DNA from 3 places in the Aeromonas sp. AE23HZ002T15 genome. Region 3 is predicted to be linked to each of the others. Evidence: predicted binding sites of a transcription regulator. Region 3 holds the regulator's gene; each other region holds the start of a gene.
What was found. Region 3 encodes sigma-54, which starts transcription at its own class of promoters, with help from an activator protein. Its sites were predicted from a motif close to TGGCACNGTTTTNGCTT; they were not measured.

Region 1: glnA (glutamate--ammonia ligase) is a predicted target of sigma-54. The motif match lies at 3,239-3,255, and genes of this name have one in related genera.
Region 2: ACT5M9_RS14595 (superinfection exclusion B family protein) is a predicted target of sigma-54. The motif match lies at 1,859-1,875, and genes of this name have one in related genera.

The regions. Positions count from the first base shown of each region.
Region 1 is NZ_CM201342.1:2,339,674-2,343,685, reverse strand. It holds gene glnL (nitrogen regulation protein NR(II)) at 1-931, opposite strand, end outside; gene ACT5M9_RS10885 (DUF4124 domain-containing protein) at 1,018-1,575, opposite strand; gene glnA (glutamate--ammonia ligase) at 1,773-3,182, opposite strand; gene typA (translational GTPase TypA) at 3,533-4,012, shown strand, end outside.
Region 2 is NZ_CM201342.1:3,120,637-3,124,648, reverse strand. It holds gene ACT5M9_RS14605 (DUF885 domain-containing protein) at 1-622, shown strand, start outside; gene ACT5M9_RS14600 (methylglyoxal synthase) at 710-1,168, shown strand; gene ACT5M9_RS14595 (superinfection exclusion B family protein) at 1,230-1,817, opposite strand; gene ansB (L-asparaginase 2) at 1,938-2,996, opposite strand; gene ACT5M9_RS14585 (heavy-metal-associated domain-containing protein) at 3,125-3,319, opposite strand; gene ACT5M9_RS14580 (AEC family transporter) at 3,415-4,012, opposite strand, start outside.
Region 3 is NZ_CM201342.1:2,986,161-2,990,172, reverse strand. It holds gene npr (PTS phosphocarrier protein NPr) at 1-20, opposite strand, end outside; gene rapZ (RNase adapter RapZ) at 36-902, opposite strand; gene ptsN (PTS IIA-like nitrogen regulatory protein PtsN) at 942-1,388, opposite strand; gene hpf (ribosome hibernation promoting factor) at 1,391-1,678, opposite strand; gene ACT5M9_RS13895 (RNA polymerase factor sigma-54) at 1,699-3,138, opposite strand; gene lptB (LPS export ABC transporter ATP-binding protein) at 3,205-3,930, opposite strand; gene lptA (lipopolysaccharide transport periplasmic protein LptA) at 3,943-4,012, opposite strand, start outside.

The DNA.
Region 1 (4,012 bases), 650 kb from region 3:
TCATGGGGTAGAAGAGGGTGTCGCGGATGGCGTCGGGAATGCCGGGGCCGTTGTCGATGATCTTGATCTCCGCCGCCAGCCGGTAGCGCTGGCCGTGGATAGTGATCTGGAAGGCGGTGCGGGTCTTGATGCGGATGAGCCCGGTCTGTTCCCCCAGCGCCTCGGCGGCATTGCGCACCATGTTGAGGAAGGCCTGTTGCAGCTGATCCGCCTCCATCTCGAATTCCGGAATGCTGGGATCGTAATCCCGCTCGATCCGGATCTGGGGCGGCAGCTCCAGATCCACCAGACGGCGCACCTGCTCCAGCACCGAGTGCACGTTGTGCATCTGGTGGCGGCCGGGGCGCTGGGGGCCGAGCAGACGGTCGACCAGGGCCCGCAGCCGGTCGGCCTGCTCGATGATGATGCCGGTGTATTCACGCAAGGCAGGATCCGGCAGCTCCTTTTGCAGCAGTTGGGCCGCGCCGCGCAGGCCGCCGAGGGGGTTCTTGATCTCGTGAGCCAGGCCGCGCACCAGCTCCTTGGCCGCCTGCTGCTGGGCGTGCTGCTGCAGCTCCTGGCTGATCTTCTTCTGCTGATCGATCTTGCGCAGCTCCACCACCATCAGCCGCTGCTCGCTGTTGGAGAGGGTATCGGCCATGGGGCTGACGCTGATCTCCACCAGCCTGGGCTCCCCTTCCACCACCAGGGTGACTTCGCTGTCGGTGAAGCCCTGCCCTGAAATGAGGCACTGCTTGAAACGCTGCAGATCGAGGGAGATGTGTTCGAGCAGATAGGGCAGCTCGATGCCGATCAGGCGCCGTTCGCTGAGGGAGAGCAGCTGCTCGGCCGCCGGGTTGACGAATTGAATGCAGAGCCGCTCGTCCATCAGGATGACGGCGGTCAGCAGGTTGTCCAAGAGGGTCTTGGCGTTGTCCGAGCGGGTTGGCACAGGTTTCTCCCTAAAACGGTGCTGCTCACCGGTTATGCACCGATATGGTGCATTGAGTTTACCCGCATCGGTGCATCACATCACCCCTAATTGGCCTTGGGAGCCTGATCCACCGTGGTTCTGTGCAGGTAGAAGGTGGTTGGCTTGGATTTAGCAAGGATCGTACCGTCTTTGGCGAGCAGTTCGAGCTGTGCCTGATGGGCACCGCGATCCAGGTTTTCCACCCGGATGGCCAGGCTGTTGTGGACCAGGGGAGCGGCCTTGCCGTTGAGCAGCAGGCGCAGATCGAACTGCACCGGCGGCTGGGGGCTGACCTCGGCCTGGAAGACGATGTTGCCTGTGTTGTCGCGCAGGGTGCTGCCCGGCTCGGGGGAGATCAGCTCGATCGCCAGCTTGGCGGCCTCTTTCGCCTTCTTCTCATCCACCCCGGTCAGGTGGTTGAAGTTGTCGACCTGGACCGAGTGGGGGGCGGTGCCGATGAGGGGGGAGACCCGCAGGTCTATCTCTTTCGCGCTCTTGCCCGGGGGAGGGGCGTCCGTGTAGTGGGTCACGCCGTTGGCATCGACCCAGGAGTAGACTCTGGCGGCCTGGGCGGCGCAAGGCAGCATCAGCAAGAGGCTCAGTATCCATGGAACTCTGTTCATCCATCTCTCCTTGACGGGGTTCAGCTTAATCCTATCAGAGAAAAAAACGGTCAGACCGATTGTCGGCGATATGGTGCTGACATAGATCGATAAGTTAGATGCTTCCCCCGTCTGCGGCGCCTTCAGGGGCGGTCCATAGGCCATAAAAAAACCCGCCAGCCGGCGGGTTTTCATCATGATGACGCGAGGACACCCAATTAGACGGAGTAGTACAGCTCGAACTCCAGCGGGTGCGGGGTCATGCGTACGCGGTCCACGTCCTGCTGCTTCAGCTCCAGGTAGGAGTTGATGAAGTCGTCGCTGAACACGCCACCGCGGGTCAGGAACTCGCGATCCGCGTCCAGGGCGGACAGGGCTTCATCCAGAGAGCCGGCAACGGTCGGCACTTCGGCGGCTTCTTCCGGCGGCAGGTCATACAAGTTCTTGTCCATGGCATCGCCCGGATGGATCTTGTTGATGATACCGTCCAGACCGGCCATCAGCTGGGCGGCGAAGGCCAGGTAGGGGTTGGCAGCCGGATCCGGGAAGCGAACCTCGATACGACGGGCTTTCGGGCTCGGTACTACCGGGATGCGGATGGAGGCGGAGCGGTTGCGGGCGGAGTAGGCCAGCATGACCGGTGCTTCGTAGCCCGGTACCAGACGCTTGTAGGAGTTGGTGGTCGGGTTGGCGAAGGCGTTGATGGCCTTGGCGTGCTTGATGATGCCGCCGATGTAGTGCAGCGCCATCTCGGACAGACCGCCGTACAGGTCGCCGGCGAACAGGTTGACGCCGTTCTTGGCCAGGGACTGGTGGCAGTGCATGCCGGAGCCGTTGTCACCGAACATGGGTTTCGGCATGAAGGTGACTGTCTTGTTGTAGGCGTGGGCCACGTTGTGGATCACGTACTTCAGCACCTGCACTTCGTCAGCCTTCAGGGTGAGGGTGTTGAAGCGGGTCGCGATCTCGTTCTGACCGGCGGTTGCCACTTCGTGGTGGTGCGCCTCGACCACCTGACCCATCTCTTCCAGCACCAGACACATGGCGGCACGGATGTCCTGGGAGGAGTCAACCGGCGCAACCGGGAAGTAGCCACCCTTGACGAAGGGACGGTGACCCTTGTTGCCGTGCTCGTAGTCGGTACCCGAGTTCCAGGCCGCTTCTTCGGATTCGATCTTCACGAAGCTGTGGCCCATGGTGTTGGAGAAGGTGATGTTGTCGAACATGAAGAATTCCGGCTCCGGCCCGAACAGCACGGTGTCGGCGATGCCGCTGGACTTCAGGAAATCTTCGGCACGCTTGGCGATGGAGCGCGGATCGCGGTCGTAGCCTTGCATGGTGGCGGGCTCGAGCACGTCACAGACGATGTTCAGGGTGGTCTCTTCGGTGAAGGGATCCAGCTTGGCGGAGGCCGGGTCCGGCATCAGCACCATGTCAGACTCATTGATGCCCTTCCAGCCGCCGATGGAGGAACCATCGAACATCTTGCCATCTTCGAAGAAGTCTTCATCGACCTGATGGGAAGGAATGGATACGTGCTGTTCTTTACCCTTGGTGTCGGTAAAGCGCAGATCAACAAACTTGACTTCGTGTTCCTGGATCAGGGCCAAAACGTTCTGGGCTGACATGCTAAGTAACCTCCGGTGTTAAAACTCTTTGGGTGAATGCGTCGTCACATTCACATAAGCCAGTATCGTGCCAAGTTTGTGACAGCTTGATTTCAGGGCATTTGCACCGTTTCAGGCTGTCGGGTCACCCGCTCTCGTGCAGAGTTGCGCCTCATAGTGGTGCAACCTTGGATCGTTTTGGTGCACCAATGTGGTGCGCCAGCGTTCCAACGCCATCTAAGCAGGCTTTTCACCCGGGGTCTATGATCCTGATCCCCTGTTGTGCACGAATGGTCTGCAATTCTGCTAGGCAGATCACAAAGGCGAGAGTACAATTAGCGCCCAATTTTACCCGGTGATTTGAGGCGAGAATGTTAGAGAATTTACGCAATATTGCGATTATTGCGCACGTTGACCACGGCAAAACGACTCTGGTTGATAAGCTGCTGCAGCAATCCGGCACTCTGGATCGCACCAGCGAAGGTCAGGAACGGATCATGGACTCCAATGATCTGGAACGGGAACGTGGCATCACCATTCTCGCCAAGAACACTGCGATCCGCTGGAACGACTACCGCATCAACATCGTTGATACCCCGGGTCACGCCGACTTCGGTGGTGAGGTTGAGCGCGTACTGTCCATGGTTGACTCCGTGCTGCTGCTGGTCGACGCCGTCGACGGCCCGATGCCGCAAACCCGTTTCGTGACCCAGAAGGCGTTCGCCCAGGGTCTGAAGCCGATCGTGGTCATCAACAAGATCGACCGTCCGGGTGCTCGTCCTGACTGGGTAATGGATCAGGTATTCGACCTGTTTGACAACCTGGGTGCCACCGATGAGCAGCTGGACTTC
Region 2 (4,012 bases), 130 kb from region 3:
CTGGAACATCAGCACCCTGCTGGCCCACGAGGGAGCCCCCGGCCATCACTTCCAGATCACCATAGCCCAGGAGCTGGCGGCCAAGGATCCCGACTTCCCGCAGTACGTGGCGAACGCCTCCTACACCGCCTATGCGGAGGGCTGGGCGCTCTACACCGAGTACCTGGCGGACCACGACATGGGCCTCTATCAGGGTCGTGGCCTCTACGATCCGGGGGTGGGGGATGTGAAGGTCGAAGGCTCGCCTGCCTTCAACAACCAGTTGCAGTACTTCGGGCGACTCAACGAGGAGATGCTCAGGGCCATGCGGCTGGTGGTGGATACCGGCATCCACTGGTATGGCTGGAGTCACGACAGGGCCGTCGGCTACATGCAGGAGAACTCGGCGCTGGGGGCGGGAGACATCAGCTCCGAGGTGCCGCGCTACATGGCCTATACCGGCCAGGCCACCTCCTACAAGGCGGGCCAGCTGGCCCTGATCCGGATGCGGGAGAGTGCCGAGCAGGCCCTTGGCAGCCAGTTTGACCTCAAGGCCTTCCACCACCAGGTGCTGGAATTCGGCATGCTGCCCATCTCAGTGCTGGAGCAGAAGAACCGGCAGTGGATAGAAGAGTCGAAGTGATCACAGTTACGGCGCCCGGCAAGACAGCGGGCGCCGCTTTCGATTAGGATACGGCCCTACTCCCATCATTTTGCTACGGATGATCCCATGGAACTGATCGCACGTGAGATGGCGCCCCACAAACGGGTAGCCCTGGTGGCTCACGACAACATGAAGGCCCCCCTGCTGAGCTGGGTGCTGAGGCGCAAGGAGGAGCTCAAGCTCCACCATCTCTATGCCACCGGTACCACGGGGACCCTGCTCGGCAAGCAGGCACAGCTGCCCATCACCTGTCTGTTCTCCGGCCCCATGGGGGGCGATCAGCAGCTCGGCGCCCTCATCGCCGAGGGCAAGATAGACGTGATGATCTTCTTCTGGGATCCCCTCAACCCCGCGGCCCATGATCCGGATGTGAAGGCCCTGCTGCGCCTCGCAGCGGTATGGAACATCCCGGTCGCCACCAATGAGGCGACCGCAGACTTCATCATGGACAGCCCGCACATGCAGCGCGCGTTCAGCGTACAGGTGCCGGACTATGCCGGCTACCTGAAAGCCAGAACCGAGTAAGATCCCCAGACAGCAAAAAGCCGGACAGCGTCCGGCTTTTTTTATTCAGGATGAATGCGCCTCAGCGCTGGAAGCTCTTCTGGGCGAACTTGGGTCTGGCGTTCATGATCTGTTCCACCTGCTCGTCGCTCATCTTGCCGCGAGACAGCCCCAGCACCTTGTAGGTGAGCAGCGGCCGTGCCGGCAGCGCTATCATCAGGGCACGGATCTGGTTCTCGTCATCCTTCTCCCGCACCGGCTTGCCGTAGGCATAGGTGAGCACGCCTGCATCCATCAGGTTTTTGACGGCGGGCTCGGTGATCGGCAGGTTTATGACGCTCTTGCGCTGCAGCACGAACTCGCGCAACACAGCCTTCTCGTTGAAGTCGAGGAAGCCGATCATCTGGGCCAGCTGATCCTGCTGGCGGCGAGACTGCCACTCGTCGCAGGCCCACTCCCAGAAGATCAAAAAGCCCTGGCTGCAGAAGTAGGAGACGGCGATCAGCATGCCGACCCCGAGCCAGGCCGCATGGGCGTTGGCCCACTGGCTGACGGCCCCCTTCATCAGGCCCGCCGGGAACAGCAGTATGATGCTGCAGCAGAGCAGCAGCCAGACCATGAGCCAGTTGAGGCGGTTCAGCTGATAGAAATGTTGGATCCACCGTTTCATCGTTCATCCTTCCCAGAGCATTGTGGACAGTGGTCTATCCATAGCAATGAGTGTGCCAAGGCGTGAGCAATGAAAACGGGAGGCCTGAGCCTCCCGCGGGATCCATCCGATAACGTGTGGTTAGAACTCCTGGAACCAGCGCTGGATCTGCTTGGGATCCTTGCTCTGGGTCAGGGAGAGCATCAGCAGGATGCGCGCCTTCTGCGGGTTCAGGGTGCCGGCGGCCACGAAGCCGTATTTGTCGTCGTCGATCTCGGCGTCCAGGGTGGTGGCACCGGTCGGCACGCGGGCGGAGCGCACCACCCGGATACCGTCCTCACTCGCCTTGGCCAGGGTATCGAACAGGCTGTGGTAGAGGTTGCCATTGCCCACCCCGGCGCTGACGATGCCGTCAAACTTGGCGTCCACCATGGCCTTGGCGGGCAGATCGGTGGCGTTGGCATAGTTGTAGACGATGCCGACCTGAGGCAGCTTGTCGAGCTTGCTCACGTCGAACGGGGTCTTGCTGGTGTGCAGGCGAGCCGGGCTGCGCTGGTAGTCTATCTTGCCGTTGTGGATGTAGCCGAGCGGGCCGAAGTTCGGCGCGGCAAAGGTCTGCACCCCTGTGGTGTTGGTCTTGGTGACGTCACGGGCATCCAGCACGGTGTCGTTCATGGCGACCATGACGCCGCGACCCTTGGAGCTCGGATCCGAGGCGGTGACCACGGCGTTATAGAGGTTCAGCGGACCGTCGGCACTCATGGCGGTGGAGGGACGCATGGCGCCCACCAGCACCACCGGCTTGTCGCTCTTGACGGTGAGGTTCAGGAAGTAGGCGGTCTCTTCCATGGTGTCGGTGCCGTGGGTGATGACGATGCCGTCCACGTCATCCTTGGCCAGCAGCTCGTTCACCCGCTTGGCGAGCTTGAGCCACACCTCGTCGTTCATGTCCTGGGAGCCTATCTTGACCACCTGCTCCCCCTGCACCTCGGCCACGTTCTTCATCTCGGGCACGGCGGCGATCAGGGTCTCGATGGCCACCTTGCCAGCCTCGTAGTTGGACTGGGTCGCAGACTGACCCGCCCCGGCTATGGTGCCGCCGGTCGCCAGTATGTGCACGCTGGGCAGGGCCATGGCCAGGGGGGAAAGGGTCAGGCCGAGTACGGCGGCGAGCAGGGTCTTGCGGATAGGGAGGGTCATGCTGCAATCCTTCTGATGGGTTGATTGCAGCATTTTTATGCTTTTTAAAACGAATTTAAGTGATCATTCTCACCAATAAAAACAAGTAAACAGAATATTGGTCTGTTTTTTACCTATATAGTGTTAGGTCACTCTACCGAGAAGCCCTTGGCCTCGATCAGGGCGATGATCTCGGCCTTGCTGAGGCTGCTCTCCACCACGGCCTTGCTGCTGTCGAAATCGACTTTGGCCTGGGTGACGGCACTCTGGGCCAGCAGGGCCTTTTGCAGGCTGGCGGCGCAACCGCCGCAGGACATACCGGATACATTGAGTTCGATGGTCATGTGCTCTCTCCTCTCGTGAATGTGATCCCAGCCTAAAGCTGCCGCCAGCGGCAAGGTCAAGCCCCGCCTCTCCACAATCAGCGGGTCTCGTATCATCAGCCCATCAGGCCCAGATAGTTCATCAGCGCCGCCCCCAGGCTGGTGCTCACCAGCGAACCGAGCGTGGTGGTGGCGATGATGTTCGCGGCGAGCACGCTGTCACCCCCCATGGCGCGGGTCATCACATAGCTGGCGGCCGCCGTCGGGGTGGAGCTGATGAGGAACAGGATGCCGAGGGCCTGGGTGCTGAAGCCGAGTGCCCAGGCCCCCATGACCAGCAGCACGGGGATAAAGAACAGTCGGTTGGCGGTGGCCCAGCCGGTCAGGCCGGCGCCGCCGCGCAAAGCCTTGAGGTTGAGGCTGGCGCCGGTGCAGAGCAGGGCCAGCGGCAAGGTCATGTTGGCAAAGTAGTTGCCGGTGTTGATGACCAGCGACGGCAACTCTATGCCGAGCAGGCCGAAGGGCAGCGCCGAGAGGATGGCGATGATGAGCGGGTTTTTGACTATCCCCTTCAGGATGGGCTTGATCCCCCGCCCTCCCCCCAGGCTACGGGTGAGGGTGATGACCGCCAGGATGTTGTAGAGCACGGTCACCGCCCCCACCAGCAGGGCGGCGGCGCCTATCCCCTCAGGACCGTAGGCGTTTTGCACATAG
Region 3 (4,012 bases):
ACCGAGGCGGAAACAGTCATCTGTGCATCCTTTTGTCAGGCTTGCGCCGAGCGCTTGTCCAGGGTGCGGTGGCGGATCTGCACGTTCTTGCCGAGCAGGCGGAACGCGCTCGCCAGCCGTTCGGCGATGAACACGGATCTGTGCTGGCCGCCGGTACAGCCAATGCCCACCGTCACATAGCTGCGGTTGTTGCGCTCCAGATGGGGCAACCAGGTACCCAGCATGTTCTCGATCTGCTGGATGAACAGCATGACATCAGCCTGGCTGGAGAGATAGTTGGCCACCGGCTCGTCCTTACCGGTAAAGGGCTTGAGCTCGGGGATCCAGTGGGGGTTCGGCAGGAAGCGGGCGTCGAACACGAAGTCCGCATCCTTGGGGATGCCGTACTTGAAACCGAACGACTCGAACACCAGCACCAGCTCGTTCTCTTTCTTACCGAGCACCCGGGTCTTGATGAGCTCGCTCAGGTCGTGAATGCTGAGGTTGGTGGTGTCGATGCGCAGATCGGCGGTGGAGGAGAGCGGCGCCAGCAGATGGGTCTCCTCCCGGATGGCCTCGTCCAGCGACAGCTTGTTGCGAGACAGGGGGTGCAGCCGGCGACTCTCGCCATAACGCTTGAGCAGGGTCGTATTGTCCGCATCGAAGAAGAAGCTGGAAAACTCCACCCGCCCTTCATTGCGAACCTGGGCCAGCAGGTTCTCCAGCCGATCCGGTTCGGTGGGCAGGTTGCGCACGTCTATGCTGACCGCCAACTTGTCGTACTGGCTCTCCACCGAGACGATCAGCTGGGGCAGCAGATTGACCGGCAGGTTGTCTACGCAGTAGTACCCCAGATCTTCCAGCACCCGCAGGGCGACCGTCTTGCCGGAGCCCGAACGACCGCTTACCACTATTAATTGCATCTTGTCCCCTCACGCCAACCTGGCCGTGCCGCTCCGGCATCAGGCCGAGGTCATGATCTGATAGAGTTCTTCGTCACTGGTCGCCTGGCGCAACTGGCGGCAGACGGCCTTGTCACCCAGCTTGGATGCCATCAGGGAAAGGGTCTTGAGATGCTGCTTGCACTCGCTTTCCGGCACCAGCAATGCAAAGAGCAGGTCAACCGGTTGATTGTCGATCGAGTCGAAAGGGATGGGTTCGGAGAAGGTCATCAACACAGCCGTCGGTGCAAAGGCATCGTCGATCCGGCCATGAGGAATGGCAATACCGGCACCGATCCCGGTACTGCCCATTTTTTCCCGCGCCAGCAGGCTTTCAAACAACACCTGACGGGAGGTGCCGAGGCGCTCTGCGGCCAGTTCACTGATGATCTCGAGAGCGCGTTTCTTGCTGGTACAGGGGACCGCACTCTTGGTGCAGTCCCGACTCAGTATGTGTTCAAGTTGCATAGTTATTTTTGATTTAACTTATCTTTATGCTTGATAATCTGTCTGTCCAGCTTATCCAGCAGGGTATCAATCGCAGCATACATGTCGGCATGCTCCGAGTTGGCGAACACCTCGCCTCCGCTGACATGCAGCTTGGCTTCGGCAATCTGGTTCAGTTTTTCGACGCTCAACACCACATGCACGTTGTTGATATGGTCAAAGTGACGCTCGAGTTTGGCAAATTTGTTGTTCACATAATCACGCAGAGCTTCGGTAATCTCGACATGGTGTCCGGTCAGGTTAATTTGCATAACGTCTTCCTTTTGTTTGCCTAAACCAGGCGTTTGCGCTGATTGGATGGCGGGATCAACAAGGATTCACGGTACTTTGCGATCGTGCGTCTCGCCACCATAATACCCTGTTCGGCCAGCAAATCCGCGATCTTGCTATCACTAAGCGGCTTGGCGGGGCTTTCCGCCGTCACCAGCTTCTTGATCAAGGCGCGAATAGCGGTCGATGAGCACTCTCCTCCTCCTTCCGTATTCACGTGACTGGAGAAAAAAAACTTCAGTTCAAAGATGCCGCGAGGCGTATGCATGTACTTCTGGGTCGTCACCCGCGAGATGGTCGACTCGTGCATCTCCACCGCCTCGGCAATGTCGTTGAGCACCATGGGCTTCATGGCCTCTTCCCCATACTCGAAGAAGCCCTGCTGCTGTTCGACGATGCAGCTGGCCACCTTGAGCAGGGTGTCGTTCCGACTCTCCAGGCTCTTGATAAACCACTTGGCCTCCTGCAGGTGGGAGCGGATGAACTGAGTATCCGTGCTGCTGCGCGCATTGCGGGCCATGGCCGCATAGGTCTCGTTGACGCGAATGCGCGGCGCCGAATCCGGGTTGAGCTCCACCACCCACTTGCTGCCTTTCTTGACCACGGAAACATCCGGGATCACGTATTGGGATTCACTCTGTATGACGCCGTTGCCGGGTCTGGGCTCCAACTGCTGGATAAGGTCCAGCACTTCCTTGAGGTCGCTCTCCTTGAGCCGGGTCTTGCGCGCCAGGGTGCGATAGTCACGGTTGCCGAGCAAATCCATGTGCTCGCTGATCACCTCCCTCGCCTCGTTGAGCCAGGGCAGATCGGACGGATACTGGCCCAACTGGATCAGCAGGCACTCCTGCACGGAGCGGGCGGCGATGCCGAGCGGATCGAAATGCTGCACCCGCTTGAGCACGGCTTCGACCTCATCCAGTTCAACTTCTACCTCTTCACTGCTGACTGCAGCCTGAATATCCTCGAGAGATACCGTCAAATACCCGGATTCGTCGATGGCGTCGATGATGGCGAGGGCGATGGCGGCATCCAGATCGCTGAACGGCGTCAGCCGCATCTGCCACAACAGATAATCCTGCAGGTTTTCGGTGGTTTCCCCCTGATAGACGCTCTCCTCCCCATCGTGGATGGGGCCGGCGCTCTGGGCCGTCCCGGCCGAGTAGACCTCGTCCCAGGTCGTATCGACGGGCAACTCGTCCGGCATCTTGTCCTGCGCCATGGCGTCGCTGGAATCCAGCTGACTGGCGTCGGCCACCTCGGTCGGATTGGTTTCCTGCGCCTCGCTCTCCTCTTGCTCCAGCAAGGGGTTGTTATCGAGCGCTTGCTGAATTTCCTGCTGGAGTTCCAGCGTGGAGAGCTGGAGCAGACGAATCGCTTGTTGTAATTGTGGCGTCATGGTCAGGGACTGACCGAGACGCAACTGTAATGTCGGCTTCATCTACGTCGGGATATCCTTATGTTCAGCGAGGCAGTCACCTAACAAAAATGAGGGAATGCCCCCTTACTATAGACTGAATTGATCGCCCAAATAGACGCGCTTGACCTGCTCATCGGCGAGGATGTCCGCCGGGGCCCCCTCGGCAATCATCTTGCCGTGGCTGACGATATAGGCCTTCTCGCACACATCCAGCGTCTCACGAACGTTGTGGTCGGTGATCAAGACCCCCAGGCCCCGTTCCTTCAGGTGCTGGATGATTTTCTTGATATCTATGACAGAAATGGGGTCAACCCCTGCGAAAGGCTCATCCAGCAGAATAAATCTCGGCTCTGCTGCCAGCGCCCGGGCGATCTCGACCCGGCGGCGCTCCCCCCCTGACAGGCTCTGACCCAGGCTGTCACGGATATGGGTGATGTTGAACTCTTCCAGCAATTGCTCGACCTTGTCTTCCCGCTCCTCGCTGCTCAACCCCTTGCGGGTCTGCATGACCCCCATCAGGTTGTCGAAAACCGACAGGCGGCGGAAGATGGAGGCCTCCTGGGGCAGGTAGCCGATGCCGTTGCGCGCCCGGATATGCATGGGCTGCAGGCTGATGTCCTGATCGTCTATGGTGATGAGCCCGGCATCCCGCTGCACCAACCCCACTATCATGTAGAAGGAGGTGGTCTTGCCAGCCCCGTTCGGGCCAAGCAGCCCCACGATCTGGCCGGTGCCCACTTCCAGGCTCACGTCACTGACCACCATGCGACGCTTGTAACTCTTCTGCAAGCCCACTGCTTTTAACACTGCCATGGCTGTTGTTTCCTACTTCTTCTGATCGGCGGGCTTGTCGAAATTCTCGACCTGATCCGGCAGGAACACCGTCTTGACGCGC